Regions from separate parts of the Enterobacter sp. C4G1 genome, predicted to be linked through region 2. Evidence: predicted binding sites of a transcription regulator. Region 2 holds the regulator's gene; each other region holds the start of a gene.
What was found. The regulator PhoB, encoded in region 2, activates phosphate uptake and scavenging genes when phosphate is short. The targets are predictions, from matches to a motif close to CTGTCATAAAACTGNCNNAT.
Positions count from the first base shown of each region.

Region 1 (4,239 bases), on a different contig from region 2:
CATGATGGCATTCTGCATCAACGGTAAATCTAAATCGTTGAGTGAGCTGTTTATGTCTCACCCGCCGCTGGATAAACGTATCGAAGCGCTGCGTAGTGGGGAATACCTGAAGTAACGCAGTTTGTGATGAAGAGCCGGGCAGGAGCCACTCCGCCCGGCTTTTTTTATGCCTGAACACCGGGCTGAGTGACGCGAAGCCCGCTGATAATCGCAGCAATGGTAGCGAGTGTCCCGGCGGTAAACAGCGCCACGTGTGTGCCATTCTGACCGGCGAGGTTAAACATCAGAGCGACCAGCGCAGCCCCGGTACTTTGTCCAAGTAAACGTGCCGTACCCAGCATTCCGCTGGCACCACCGCTGCGATGGCGCGGGGCGGAAGTGATAATGGTGTGGTTGTTCGGTGACTGGAACAGACCAAACCCGGCGCCGCAGAGGATCATTCGCCAGATAATATCCAGGTCAGAGGGCGAGGAGGGGAGCAATGCCAGAGCGAAAAGCCCTGTTGCCATCACCACCAGACCGAGTGCACCCAACAGCCCGGCATGAACCCGCTCAATCAAATAACCTGCCAACGGTGCCATCACCATCGTGGCCAGCGGCCACGGGGTTAACAACAGCCCCGTTTCAACCTCAGTACGGCCAATCACGCTCTGTAAGAAGAAGGGCAGAGATACCAGCGCCAGCATCTGCGCGCAGAATGAACAGATTGACGTACCAATAGAGAGTGAAAACAGTGGAATGCGTAACAAATCAACTGGCAGCAGGGGCACAGGCAAGGACAACTGGCGGCGAACAAAGAAGAAGCCGATAACCAGCATCGCGGCAATTTCTGCGGCGATTAAGGTGATGGACTGACCTTGAGCAAATCCGCTAAGGGCGGTGATCAGCAGACCGAAGGTCAGCGCATTCATCACCGCACTGGGTAAATCGAATCGCGGCATGGTGTTTTTCGGGCCATTTGCCGGGAGGTAGCGCAGGGCAAAGACGATAGCAATGATGCCCAGCGGCACGTTGATAGCAAAAAGCCACTGCCACGACGCAACGGAGAGGATTGCAGCGGCAATGGTTGGCCCGGCCGCCGAGGAGACCGCGACAATAAAGGAGTTTATCCCCATGCCGCGACCCAGATGGCGCTGCGGGTAGATAAGGCGTATCAGCGCCGTATTCACGCTCATCAGTGCTGCGCCGCCAAATCCCTGGGCGATACGGGCGAGAGTAAGTGTATGCAGGGAATCCGACAGGGCACAGAAAAGTGAGGTGAGCGTAAAGACCACCAGACCGCACTGATAGACCCGGCGATAGCCAAACATATCACCGAGGAAAGAGAGCGAAAGAAGAGAAACCACGATCGCTATCTGGTACGCATTCACAATCCAGATGGAACTGGCGGGTGAGGCATGAAGGTCGCTGGCGATGGTTGGCAGGGCAACGTTAGCAATTGCACCGTCAAGGACAGCCATCGAAATACCGATAATAATGGTGGCAATGGCGCCGTACCGCTGGGGTAAAGGCAGTCCATCAGAAGGGATTTTTTCCATGGGGAATAAAAAGCTCAACGTGAAATTATTCTCAGAGTAACTATTTTAGCATTGTTAATTCCGTTTTATGTCGCAGATTTGTAACGAAGTAAACAGGGATTGATTGCAGGTATCATGACAGGAATTTATAATAAAAACCGGTTCTGATTTTTATAAAACACTCTCTATGAGGTGATAAATGGCAATCGCAGATTTGGATAAGCAGCCAGATTCTGTTTCTTCCGTGCTGAAGGTGTTTGGCATCTTACAGGCGCTCGGAGAAGAGCGTGAAATTGGTATTACAGAGTTGTCGCAGCGTGTGATGATGTCGAAAAGCACCGTTTATCGCTTTTTGCAAACCATGAAGTCTTTAGGGTATGTCGCGCAGGAAGGCGAATCTGAAAAATATTCTCTGACGCTGAAACTCTTCGAACTGGGTGCCCGCGCGCTCCAGAACGTCGATCTGATTCGCAGCGCCGATATCCAGATGCGTGAATTATCTCGTTTAACCAAAGAGACGGTTCACCTGGGGGCGCTGGATGAAGACAGCATTGTTTACATCCACAAAATTGACTCCATGTACAACCTGCGCATGTATTCGCGCATTGGCCGTCGTAACCCGCTGTACAGTACCGCAATCGGTAAAGTGCTGCTGGCCTGGCGCGATCGTGAAGAAGTGACCCAGATCCTCGATGGCGTGGAATATAAACGCAGCACCGAGCGAACCATCACCAGCACTGATGAGCTGTTAACGGTTCTCGATAAGGTTCGCGAGCAGGGTTACGGCGAAGATAACGAAGAGCAGGAAGAAGGTTTGCGTTGCATCGGTGTGCCGGTGTTTGATCGCTTCGGGGTGGTGATTGCCGGCCTGAGTATTTCGTTCCCGACGCTGCGTTTCTCTGAAGAACGTCTGCACGAGTATGTGGCGATGCTGCATACCGCTGCGCGTAAAATCTCCGAGCAGATGGGTTATAACGAGTATCCGTTTTAATCCAGGCTAAGATAAAAACGCCGCGTAATCGCGGCGTTTTTTATGAATTTCCGTTGTGATGTTAGCCGTTATCGATAACGACCGTCATCTTGCGCAGCACCGGGCAGTTGGTTAACCCAATGAAACCGCTGTCTGAATGCAGGTATTGTGCCGTGCTTACCCCACGAGCAGTCACATACTTACACTGAATACCTAAGCCCGCCGCATTTTCTGTGCTTCCCACAAGTACACCGTATCCGGTTAATAACAGGCCAATCCAGATAATGGCCAGTGCAATAATGGTGCGAATGATTAAACGCATCTTTGCCTCTTTTTGTTAGTTGTCATGCCTTTAAGCGTAACGGGTTTACGCAATGAAACAAGTGCACTATTCCGAAAAGTACTTGATGACAGTACAGTTAGCCCCTGTTTAAGATAGCCATGCTAACCTGGTTACATCAGGTCATAAGACGGAGTGTGGAGTGAAAAAAATACGCTGGGTAATTCTGGTTATCGTGCTGATAGCATGCGTGGTGTTGTGGACGCAGACTATCAATGTGATGTGCGATCAGGATGTACAGTTCTTCAGTGGCGTTTGTGCAATCAATAAGTTTATTCCGTGGTAAGACTCATTTTTTCTCAAGGTGATTTCCTTCCTTCGCGCCAGTGGTAAAATAGACGTTTTTATTGAGGTGGTGAAATGGGTGAGTTACTGAATTCAGGGCTGCTGAGCATGGCGTCCCTGGTTATCTCTTTGGTTATTATGGTTGTGGGTTTGGTTCTGTGGTTTTTCGTCAATCGCGCCAGCTCCCGTACAAACGAGCAAATTGAGTTACTGGAAGCATTGCTCGATCAGCAGAAACGACAGAATGCCTTGCTGCGCCGTCTGTGTGAAGCCAACGAGCCAGAAGAGAAAGAAGCGGTAAAAGAAGCGGTTGTTGAAGATAAAGAAGAAGACGATTTTATTCGCCTGGTGGCTGAACGTTAATCTGTGATTCACGGGAGGTGGCTGTGGTCTGGAAAAATCCCTGGTATGACCCCTCCCTGAAGCATCACACCCCCGCTGGTTTTCGCAATACGCTCCCCGCTGGCCATCAGCAGGGAGATGTCGAACGCTGGCGAAAAGAGCGTAAATCAGCCGGGTTGCCTAAACCGCCCGCAGCGGGCTATGACACCTTTCTTAAGCAGTGGTGGCAGCCTGTAACCCTTAACGCGTTATCCGAAGATGGCGTATGGTGGCTGGGCCATGCCAGTATGCTATTGCGTATGGACGGGAATTACATCCTGACCGATCCCGTTTTTTCCCGACGTGCCTCTCCGTTTCCTTTTCTTGGGCCCGAGCGTAAAACGCCTCCGGTTATCTCTGTCGATAAACTCCCGCAGCTCGATATTCTGGCCATTTCCCATAATCACTATGATCACCTCGATGCCGCCACCGTTCGTCATCTGTTGCGTCGTTTCCCCGATCTGCACGTGTTTGTGCCATTAGGTCTGGCGAGCTGGTTTCGTCGTCGGGGAGCAAAAAATGTGACTGAACTCGACTGGTGGCAGAGCATAACGTGGCAGGGTATGACGCTCACGGCTGTACCCGCGCAGCACTGGAGTATGCGCACGCCGTGGAACCGAAATCGCTCCCTCTGGTGCGGCTGGGTATTTGAAAGCCGTCATCATCGCTTTTGGTTTAGCGGTGATACGGGTTATACGCCGGAGCTGCTCACCATCCCCGAACGGCTTGGAAAGATTGACGCTGCC
Region 1 is NZ_JBQVVV010000002.1:1,098,141-1,102,379, reverse strand. It holds gene htpX (protease HtpX) at 1-115, shown strand, start outside; gene ACT9TW_RS19255 (MFS transporter) at 165-1,538, opposite strand; gene kdgR (DNA-binding transcriptional regulator KdgR) at 1,717-2,508, shown strand; gene ACT9TW_RS19245 (YobH family protein) at 2,570-2,809, opposite strand; gene mgrB (PhoP/PhoQ regulator MgrB) at 2,970-3,113, shown strand; gene ACT9TW_RS19235 (YebO family protein) at 3,188-3,475, shown strand; gene ACT9TW_RS19230 (MBL fold metallo-hydrolase) at 3,499-4,239, shown strand, end outside.
Region 1: kdgR (DNA-binding transcriptional regulator KdgR) is a predicted target of PhoB. The motif match lies at 1,606-1,625, and genes of this name have one in related genera.

Region 2 (4,239 bases):
TACAGCAGCGTCAGGCCCACACCGGCCATCAGGCCAGCCCAGATGGTATAGCGGGTCAGCAGACGCGCTTCGGTCACACCACGGGAACGCGCCGCGTTCACAATAACGATACCAAACACCATCGCGCCCAGCGTATCCATGGTCAGATAACCGTTCACAAAACCGTTGGAGAACGCCGCATTTTTATAGGCATCCATCGCATCGCTGATAGGGCCAGCCGGCCAGATGATAGCCGCAACGGCCAGCACGATCAGCGCCACAATTTTCATTGGCGCCAGGAAGTTCCCCACGGTATCCAGCAGCTTGCCCGGATAAAGAGAAACCAGAATGACAATCGCGAAGTACACCAGGCTGTAGATAAACAGCGGCATCGCACCGTCGCCGGTCAGCGGAGCAATCCCCACTTCAAAAGAGACCGTTGCCGTACGCGGGGTCGCAAACAGTGGGCCAACAGCCAGATAGCAGACCGTCGCCAGCAGAACGCCAGCCACTTTACCGATCGGTGTGCTGAGGCTATCAACGCCGCCGCCGACTTTCGCCAGCGCAACGATGGTCAGTACCGGTAGACCCACGGCAGTAATCAGGAAACCAAACGCAGCAGTCCAGACGTGTTCACCCGCCTGTAAGCCGACCATTGGAGGGAAAATGATGTTGCCTGCGCCAACGAACAGCGCAAATGTCATAAAGCCCAGCGCGATGATGTCACGCGATTTTAAGTGATGGGTCATAAAACCTTACTGCCTGTGGATGTGGTGTTGAAAACGTTGAGATTTTCGCCATCCCTGACGGGACAATACAGCGGAAAATTTGCTCAATTTCAGCGGGATATTCTCCCGTCCTGGCGTGGAGAAGAATAGTTTTTCGATTTACCACGCAAATACAGTCGGTCTGACAGTATCTGGGGGGCAATTTAAACGCTTATAACGTTTAAAGGCAAGGTGGGATCGTAAAACCAGAACAATATGCCATCATGAAAAAACAGACCAGCACAATACGCTATTTATAAGAAAAACCCATGGCTAATCATGCGAACAAAAAAGCATCAGGCGTATAAAATTCACTCAGGCTTTACTTGACCGCAAAGCAAACGGGCCAGCAATGGCTGGCCCGTGGAAAGGAAAAATGACACGCCTGTTGTCAGGCAATTTTTTTGGCAATTAATCGTTCCGGGATAACGAAACTGAAACGGGTTCCTTTCCCCAGCGTGCTCTGAATATCGAGACGGCTTTCATGGTGATTGACCGCATGTTTCACAATCGCCAGCCCCAGACCGCTTCCTCCGGTCTGTCGCGAGCGTGCTTTATCCACACGATAGAAGCGTTCAGTCAGGCGAGGCAGGTGTTCCGGCGAAATCCCCGGCCCGTTGTCCTCAACGCTAAACTCCGCACCTGTCGGGGTATGTTGCCAGCGCACCACAATATGCGTCCCTTCTGGCGTGTGATTTACCGCGTTATAGACCAGGTTAGAAATGGCGCTACGCAGCTCATCCTCGCTGCCCAGTACTTTCAGGCCATTATCAACCTCAAAGGTCAGTAGATGTTTTTTATGGCTCAAGGTCTGCGCTTCGCGTTCTACAACGCGCAGCATCATCGGCACGTCGATAGTGTCATTCAACGCAAGCGTCGGGGCGGCCTCTATTTTCGATAACGTCAGAAGCTGTTTCACCAGCCCTTCCATCCGGTGCGTTTGCTCACGCATGGTATGCAGCGCTTTTTCGCGTGGCGCCCCTTCCAGCGTTTGCTCCTGCATCATCTCCAGATAGCCCTGCAGCACCGTTAACGGCGTGCGCAGCTCGTGGCTGACGTTAGCAAAGAAATTACGTCGCGCCCCTTCCAACTGGTGCATCTGCGTTACGTCACGCGCAACCATTAACCACTGCTGGTCGCTGTAAGGCATCACTCGGATCTCAAGGTGACGACCATTGTTCAGTTTCAGATTATGCGGGCGGGTAAAGTCGCGTTTTTTCAGATACAGCGTAAATTCGGGGTAACGCAGAAGGTTAAGGATATTCTGGCCATTATCATCCGGCCAGCGCAGGCCAAGCAGCTGTTGCGCCAGGCCATTACACCAGAAGATAGTCCCTTCTTCGGTGGTCAGAATCACCGCATCCGGCAGAGACTCCGCGCCACTGCGAAAACGTTTGATCAGGCTACCCAGCTCACGACGGCGCTTTTTATTACGCATCTGCATCTGGTGCAGGCCGTAGAGTAACGGCTCCCAGCTTCCGCTTCCCGGCGGAGGCGTCATACTGCGGTCAACCCACAGCCACCAGGAAAGGCGCAGTAAATTCCAGAAATGCCAGATCAGCAGCCCGGTGACCGCTGCCAGTAAAAACCACGGCAAGTGTCCCACAGATGCCCCCAGAATGAGGGCCGGGATACAACAAAGAATGAGTTCAAAAACGAGCCTTTTCCATGACAGACGTTCCAGCACGCGTCACACTCCTGTCATTGTTCAGAAACGGGTCGAAAAACGATAACCCGTGCCGCGGACCGTCTGCACCATACGATCGTGGCCGCTCAGTTCCAGCGCTTTACGCAAGCGGCGAATATGGACATCAACCGTCCGGTCTTCGACATAGACGTTAGTCCCCCAGACGTTATTCAGCAACTGCTCACGGCTATAGACACGCTCAGGGTGGGTCATAAAGAAATGCAACAACTTGAATTCGGTCGGCCCCATATCGAGTGGGTTTTCGCCGGTCATCACCCGGTGTGACGTTGGATCAAGACTTAAGCCCTGCATCTCAATCACCTCTTCCACCGCCATCGGCGAAATACGGCGCATCACCGCTTTAATACGGGCGACCAGTTCTTTAGGAGAGAATGGTTTAGTGATGTAATCGTCAGCGCCTGTTTCCAGACCGCGCACACGATCTTCTTCTTCACCGCGCGCCGTGAGCATGACAACCGGAATATCGCGGGTCATCGCTTCACGTTTAATGTGTTTGATGAACTGCAATCCCGAGCCGCCAGGCAGCATCCAGTCAAGCAAAATCAAATCAGGCCAGGGTTCGTTAAGTTGATTCACCGCGCTGTCATAATCTTCAGCTTCTACCGGCTGAAAGCCATTTTGTTCGAGCACGAAGCACACCATTTCACGGATCGGAGCTTCATCTTCTACGACCAGAATACGTCTCGCCATACTTTGCCCTGTCTTATCTTATTTAAGTTACAAGTTTGTAATGCGGCGTCATTATGCGTCAGATTTATGACAGATTTATGAAAAACATTACCACTATAAATGGCAAACTGTTGTTTTATTACAGCGGTTATTTTCCGTTCTCTGAAAGTTTATAATCCTATCCTCATTTTTTTGCCACGGAACCGTTATGCGCATACTTCACACCTCGGACTGGCATCTGGGTCAAAATTTTTACAGCAAAAGCCGCGCCGCAGAACATGAAGCCTTCCTGAACTGGCTGCTGGAAACTGCTCAGTCGCATCAGGTTGATGCCATCATCGTTGCCGGGGATATTTTTGATACCGGGCAACCGCCAAGCTATGCACGCGAACTGTATAACCGTTTTGTCGTTAACTTACAGCAAACCGGCTGTCATTTGGTGATTGTTGCGGGTAACCACGACTCCGTGGCAACGCTGAATGAATCCCGCGATATTCTCGCGTTCCTCAACACGACGGTCGTCGCCAGCGCCAGGCACGCACCGCAGATCCTGAAAAAACGCGACGGGACGCCGGGTGCGGTACTGTGTCCGGTGCCTTTTTTACGTCCGAGAGATATCGTTCAGAGCCAGGCCGGGCTTTCCGGCGGTGAAAAGCAGCAGCACCTGTTGCAGAGCATAACCGACTACTACCACCAGCAGTATGAAGCAGCCTGCGCCCTTCGCGGTAAACAGGCGATTCCCGTGATTGCCACCGGGCATCTGACCACCGTTGGCGCCAGTAAAAGTGACGCTGTACGTGACATTTATATCGGCACACTCGATGCTTTCCCGGCGCAAAACTTCCCGCCTGCGGATTACATCGCTCTGGGGCATATTCACCGCGCGCAGATGATTGGCGGCAGCGAACATATTCGCTATTGCGGCTCCCCGATTTCCCTGAGTTTTGACGAGACGGGCAAAGCCAAATCCGTGCATCTGGTGACGTTTACCGCTGGCAAACTTAGCGTCGTCGATACGCTGGAGGTTCCGGTCACCCAACCGCTCGCGGTACTCAAAGGCGACCTGGCGGCCATCACCACTCAGCTTGAGCAGTGGCGCGGCGCGGCGCAAGAACC
Region 2 is NZ_JBQVVV010000001.1:2,097,145-2,101,383, reverse strand. It holds gene brnQ (branched-chain amino acid transporter carrier protein BrnQ) at 1-728, opposite strand, end outside; gene phoR (phosphate regulon sensor histidine kinase PhoR) at 1,138-2,433, opposite strand; gene phoB (phosphate response regulator transcription factor PhoB) at 2,455-3,144, opposite strand; gene sbcD (exonuclease subunit SbcD) at 3,332-4,239, shown strand, end outside.

Region 3 (4,239 bases), on a different contig from region 2:
CTTCAAACAGCAGCGGCCATTTGTCTTCGTTATCAAGCAGCCTGGCGATGTTGACCGCCCGAAATTCGCTCGGGTTTTCCCGCAGAACATCCAGTTCGGGCAGCTCGATTTCCGCCGTGTCGGCGCTGATACCCTGCTGGTTAAGCGAGGCCGCAGCAAGATGCGGCTGGAAATCGAGAAAACCGCTGATACCCACCACCAGCACGAGTCTGGCTTTGAATGGCGCGACGGGAACCTCTTCCGGGCTAAGCCAGGCACTACGCAGCGTGCCGAGCGGCGTCACCCGCTGATGGTTGAGCTGGGCGCTGCCCTGTAAGCGCGCGCCGCAAGCCGCCAGCAGGGTTTCGGTTTGATGGGCAAAACGGGCAACATTTTGCGCGCCAATCAGGGTGTAAGGGTGTTCAGGCGGCAGATTGTCGAGGGCTTTTAGCGGCGTGTGGACCAGCGAGCCGTCAGGCAACGCGCCCAGCAGATCCAGAGAGCCTGAAGAGAAGTGCAGGGCACTTTGGCCGCGAGTAATAATCGCACAGCGCAGGCCCTGCTGTGTCAGCCGGATACCGCAAAGCACACCTGCCAGCCCGCCGCCAACGATAACCGTATCAAATTTCATCGTGTTGTTCCTTCTCCAGACCGCAAAGCCCCTGGTAGACCCAGCGGGTGAATTCGCTTTCGCGCAGGGCATCGCCCCAGGCAACAGGCTGAATGCCTTTCCAGCGTTCGTTTAAAAAATCGCTGAGCTGAGCAAGCGACTGGGTTGAGGTGGTGGCGTGAAAACGTTGCAGCAGCCCGGCCGCGCGGCAGGCGCAAAGCTCGCCCTGACAGGTCCCCATGCCGACGCGCGTGCGGCGGCGTAAATCGAGCAGGTTATTCACCGTCAGGTTTTCAACCGCGTACTGCACTTCACCAGCGGTCACCGCCTCGCACTCGCACACCAGGCTTCGGCTAAGTCGCCCCTCACCGAGCCACGCTGGTGTCCGGTCACCGTGGCGATAGACCGCAGACCCACGCAGTGGCGCGGGCAATGAGATGATTTTTTGCAGCGTTTTTTCGGTGGATTGCTGTGATCCAGGGAGGGGCCTCTCTGCGGTAACGCAGGGCTCAGTATTGCCCAGTTTGCGACACACGGCGTCTGTGGCCCACTGCGCCATCAGACGGTAGGTCATCAGTTTACCGCCGGTGATGGTAATAAAGCCTTCCATGCCGTCGCGCTGTGCGTGATCGAGCAGCACAATGCCACGGCTGACGTTACGACCGCTGGGGTCGTTATCACTGGCAACCAGTGGGCGTACACCAGCATAAGCACGAAGAATACGAGTGCGGGCCATTACCGGGGCCAGCTTTTCCCCTTCGCGCAGCAGAATATCGACCTCTTCGGCGGTCACCCGGTTGTAATCAATCTCGCTGTAGTCAACGTGGGTTGAGGTGGTGCCAATCAACGAGATTGTGTCACCCGGCACCAGAATATCGGCGTCAGACGGTTTACGGCAGCGGTTAATGACATGGTTATTGATGCGGTGATCGAGGATCAGCAGCGAGCCTTTGGCCGGGAACATGCGGATGGATAAGTCGGCATATTCTGCAATGCGCTGCCCCCAGATCCCCGCCGCATTGACCACCACGGGAGCATACAGTTCGCTGTATTCATTATATTGCGGGTCAAACACCCGCACGCCGCACACGCTATCTCCCTTGCGGATAAGGCCAGTGACTTCATGTCCGGTCAGGATGCGGGCGCCATGCTCACGGGCATCCAGCATATTGGCGGCCGTGAGACGAAACGGATCCACGGTGCCGTCGGGGACTTTAACAGCACCCATCAGCGCCGGGTTTACAGAAGGCTCAAGGCGACGCGCCATGGCGGGATCTATCGCTTCGGCGTGAATACCCGCGGCAGTACAGGCCGTAAGAAAGGTGTGCTGGAACGCGAGATCATCTTCGGGAAGGGTGATGAACAGGCCATCGGTCGGTTCAATACAGTGGCGGGCGATGCGTTTGAGGATCTGGTTTTCGGCAATACACTCGCGCGCAGATTCACCGTCTGTGACGGCATACCGCGCGCCGCTGTGCAGCAAACCATGATTACGCCCGGTTGCGCCCGTTGCGATATCGTGACGCTCGAGTAGCGTCACATTTAACCCTCGCAGGGCGCAGTCGCGTGCGATACCTGCACCTGTTGCCCCACCGCCAATGATAATCACATCGCTATAGCGGGGATCGTGAATTGTCATTGTCTTCCCTCATGTTCGTTTTTTTACCATTTAGCCACATCAATTCTGTGGTTTGTTTGATTTCGAACATAATCGAGCAAGAATCGAAAGTGAAGCGTGATTTCATGCGCTTTTTTGCGCATCCTGTTATATTTCTGTAACAATCTGTGCGTTGTTTCACAGTAACAATCACTGTGATTTTTTAACATCGCCGCCTCTCTGGAGTTAGGGGGTAGATAACCCTCTGAAAATTCAAATACGGCCACGGAGGCTATCATGCTCAGTATCTTCAAACCTGCCCCGCATCGGGCGCGTCTGCCAGAGGCAGAAATCGATCCGCTTTACCGTCGCCTGCGTTGGCAAATCTTCCTCGGGATTTTCTTCGGGTACGCGGCTTACTATCTGGTACGTAAGAACTTTGCGCTCGCCATGCCGTATCTGGTAGAGCAGGGCTTCTCGCGCGGTGACCTGGGGTTCGCGCTGTCCGGGATTTCAATTGCCTACGGTTTTTCTAAATTCATTATGGGGTCGGTGTCGGATCGCTCGAATCCGCGCGTTTTCTTGCCTGCCGGTCTGATTCTGGCGGCCGCAGTGATGTTGTTTATGGGCTTTGTGCCATGGGCGACGTCGAGCATTGCCGTTATGTTTGTGCTGCTGTTCCTGTGCGGCTGGTTCCAGGGGATGGGGTGGCCGCCGTGCGGACGTACCATGGTGCACTGGTGGTCGCAGAAAGAACGTGGCGGCATCGTGTCGGTGTGGAACTGTGCGCATAACGTGGGTGGCGGTATTCCGCCGCTGCTGTTCCTGCTGGGGATGGCCTGGTTCAACGACTGGAAAGCCGCGCTCTACATGCCTGCCTTTGGCGCAATTGTGGTAGCCATTTTTGCCTTCGCGCTGATGCGCGATACGCCGCAGTCCTGCGGTCTGCCAGCGATTGAAGAGTATAAAAATGACTACCCGGATGATTACAGCGAGCAACACGAAGAAGAGCTGACGGCGAAACAGATCTTCATGAAGTATGTGCTGCCCAATAAACTGCTGTGGTACATCGCAGTGGCGAACGTGTTTGTCTACCTGCTGCGTTACGGCATCCTCGACTGGTCGCCAACTTACCTGAAAGAGGTTAAGCACTTCGCGCTGGATAAATCTTCCTGGGCTTACTTCCTGTATGAATATGCCGGGATCCCAGGCACGCTGCTGTGTGGGTGGATGTCGGACAAAGTGTTCAGAGGCAACCGTGGTGCCACGGGCGTGTTCTTTATGACCCTGGTGACCATCGCTACCGTGGTTTACTGGCTCAACCCGCCGGGCAACCCGGGAGTGGATATGGCCTGTATGATCGTAATTGGCTTCCTGATTTATGGCCCGGTGATGCTGATTGGCCTTCACGCGCTGGAGCTGGCACCGAAAAAAGCGGCAGGGACGGCAGCAGGCTTTACCGGGCTGTTTGGTTATCTGGGCGGCTCGGTCGCGGCGAGCGCCATTGTGGGCTATACCGTTGACTTCTTCGGCTGGGATGGCGGCTTTATGGTGATGATTGGCGGTAGCGTGCTGGCAGTACTGCTGCTGATTGTTGTGATGATTGGTGAAAAACGTCACCACGCTGAAGTGCTGGCGCGTCGTCGATAAGGAATATTACGATGAAATTGACGCAACTTGCGACCGGCCTGTTGCTGGCCGGTCTGATAACAGGCTCCGCACTGGCAGCCGATAAGATTGTTATTGCCCACCGTGGCGCGAGCGGCTACCTGCCGGAACACACGCTGCCGGCGAAAGCGATGGCCTATGCGCAGGGCGCGGATTACCTGGAGCAGGATCTGGTGATGACGAAGGACGACCAACTGGTTGTCCTGCATGACCACTATCTTGACCGTGTGACAGATGTGGCCGAACGTTTCCCGGATCGCGCCCGTAAAGACGGGCGCTATTACGCCATCGACTTCACGCTGGCGGAGATTCGCTCGCTGAAATTTACCGAAGGCTTTGAGATTGAAAACGGCAAGAAAGTGCAGGTCTATCCGGGACGTTTCCC
Region 3 is NZ_JBQVVV010000002.1:1,521,089-1,525,327, reverse strand. It holds gene glpB (glycerol-3-phosphate dehydrogenase subunit GlpB) at 1-610, opposite strand, end outside; gene glpA (anaerobic glycerol-3-phosphate dehydrogenase subunit A) at 600-2,228, opposite strand; gene glpT (glycerol-3-phosphate transporter) at 2,484-3,836, shown strand; gene glpQ (glycerophosphodiester phosphodiesterase) at 3,848-4,239, shown strand, end outside.
Region 3: glpT (glycerol-3-phosphate transporter) is a predicted target of PhoB. The motif match lies at 2,352-2,371, and genes of this name have one in related genera.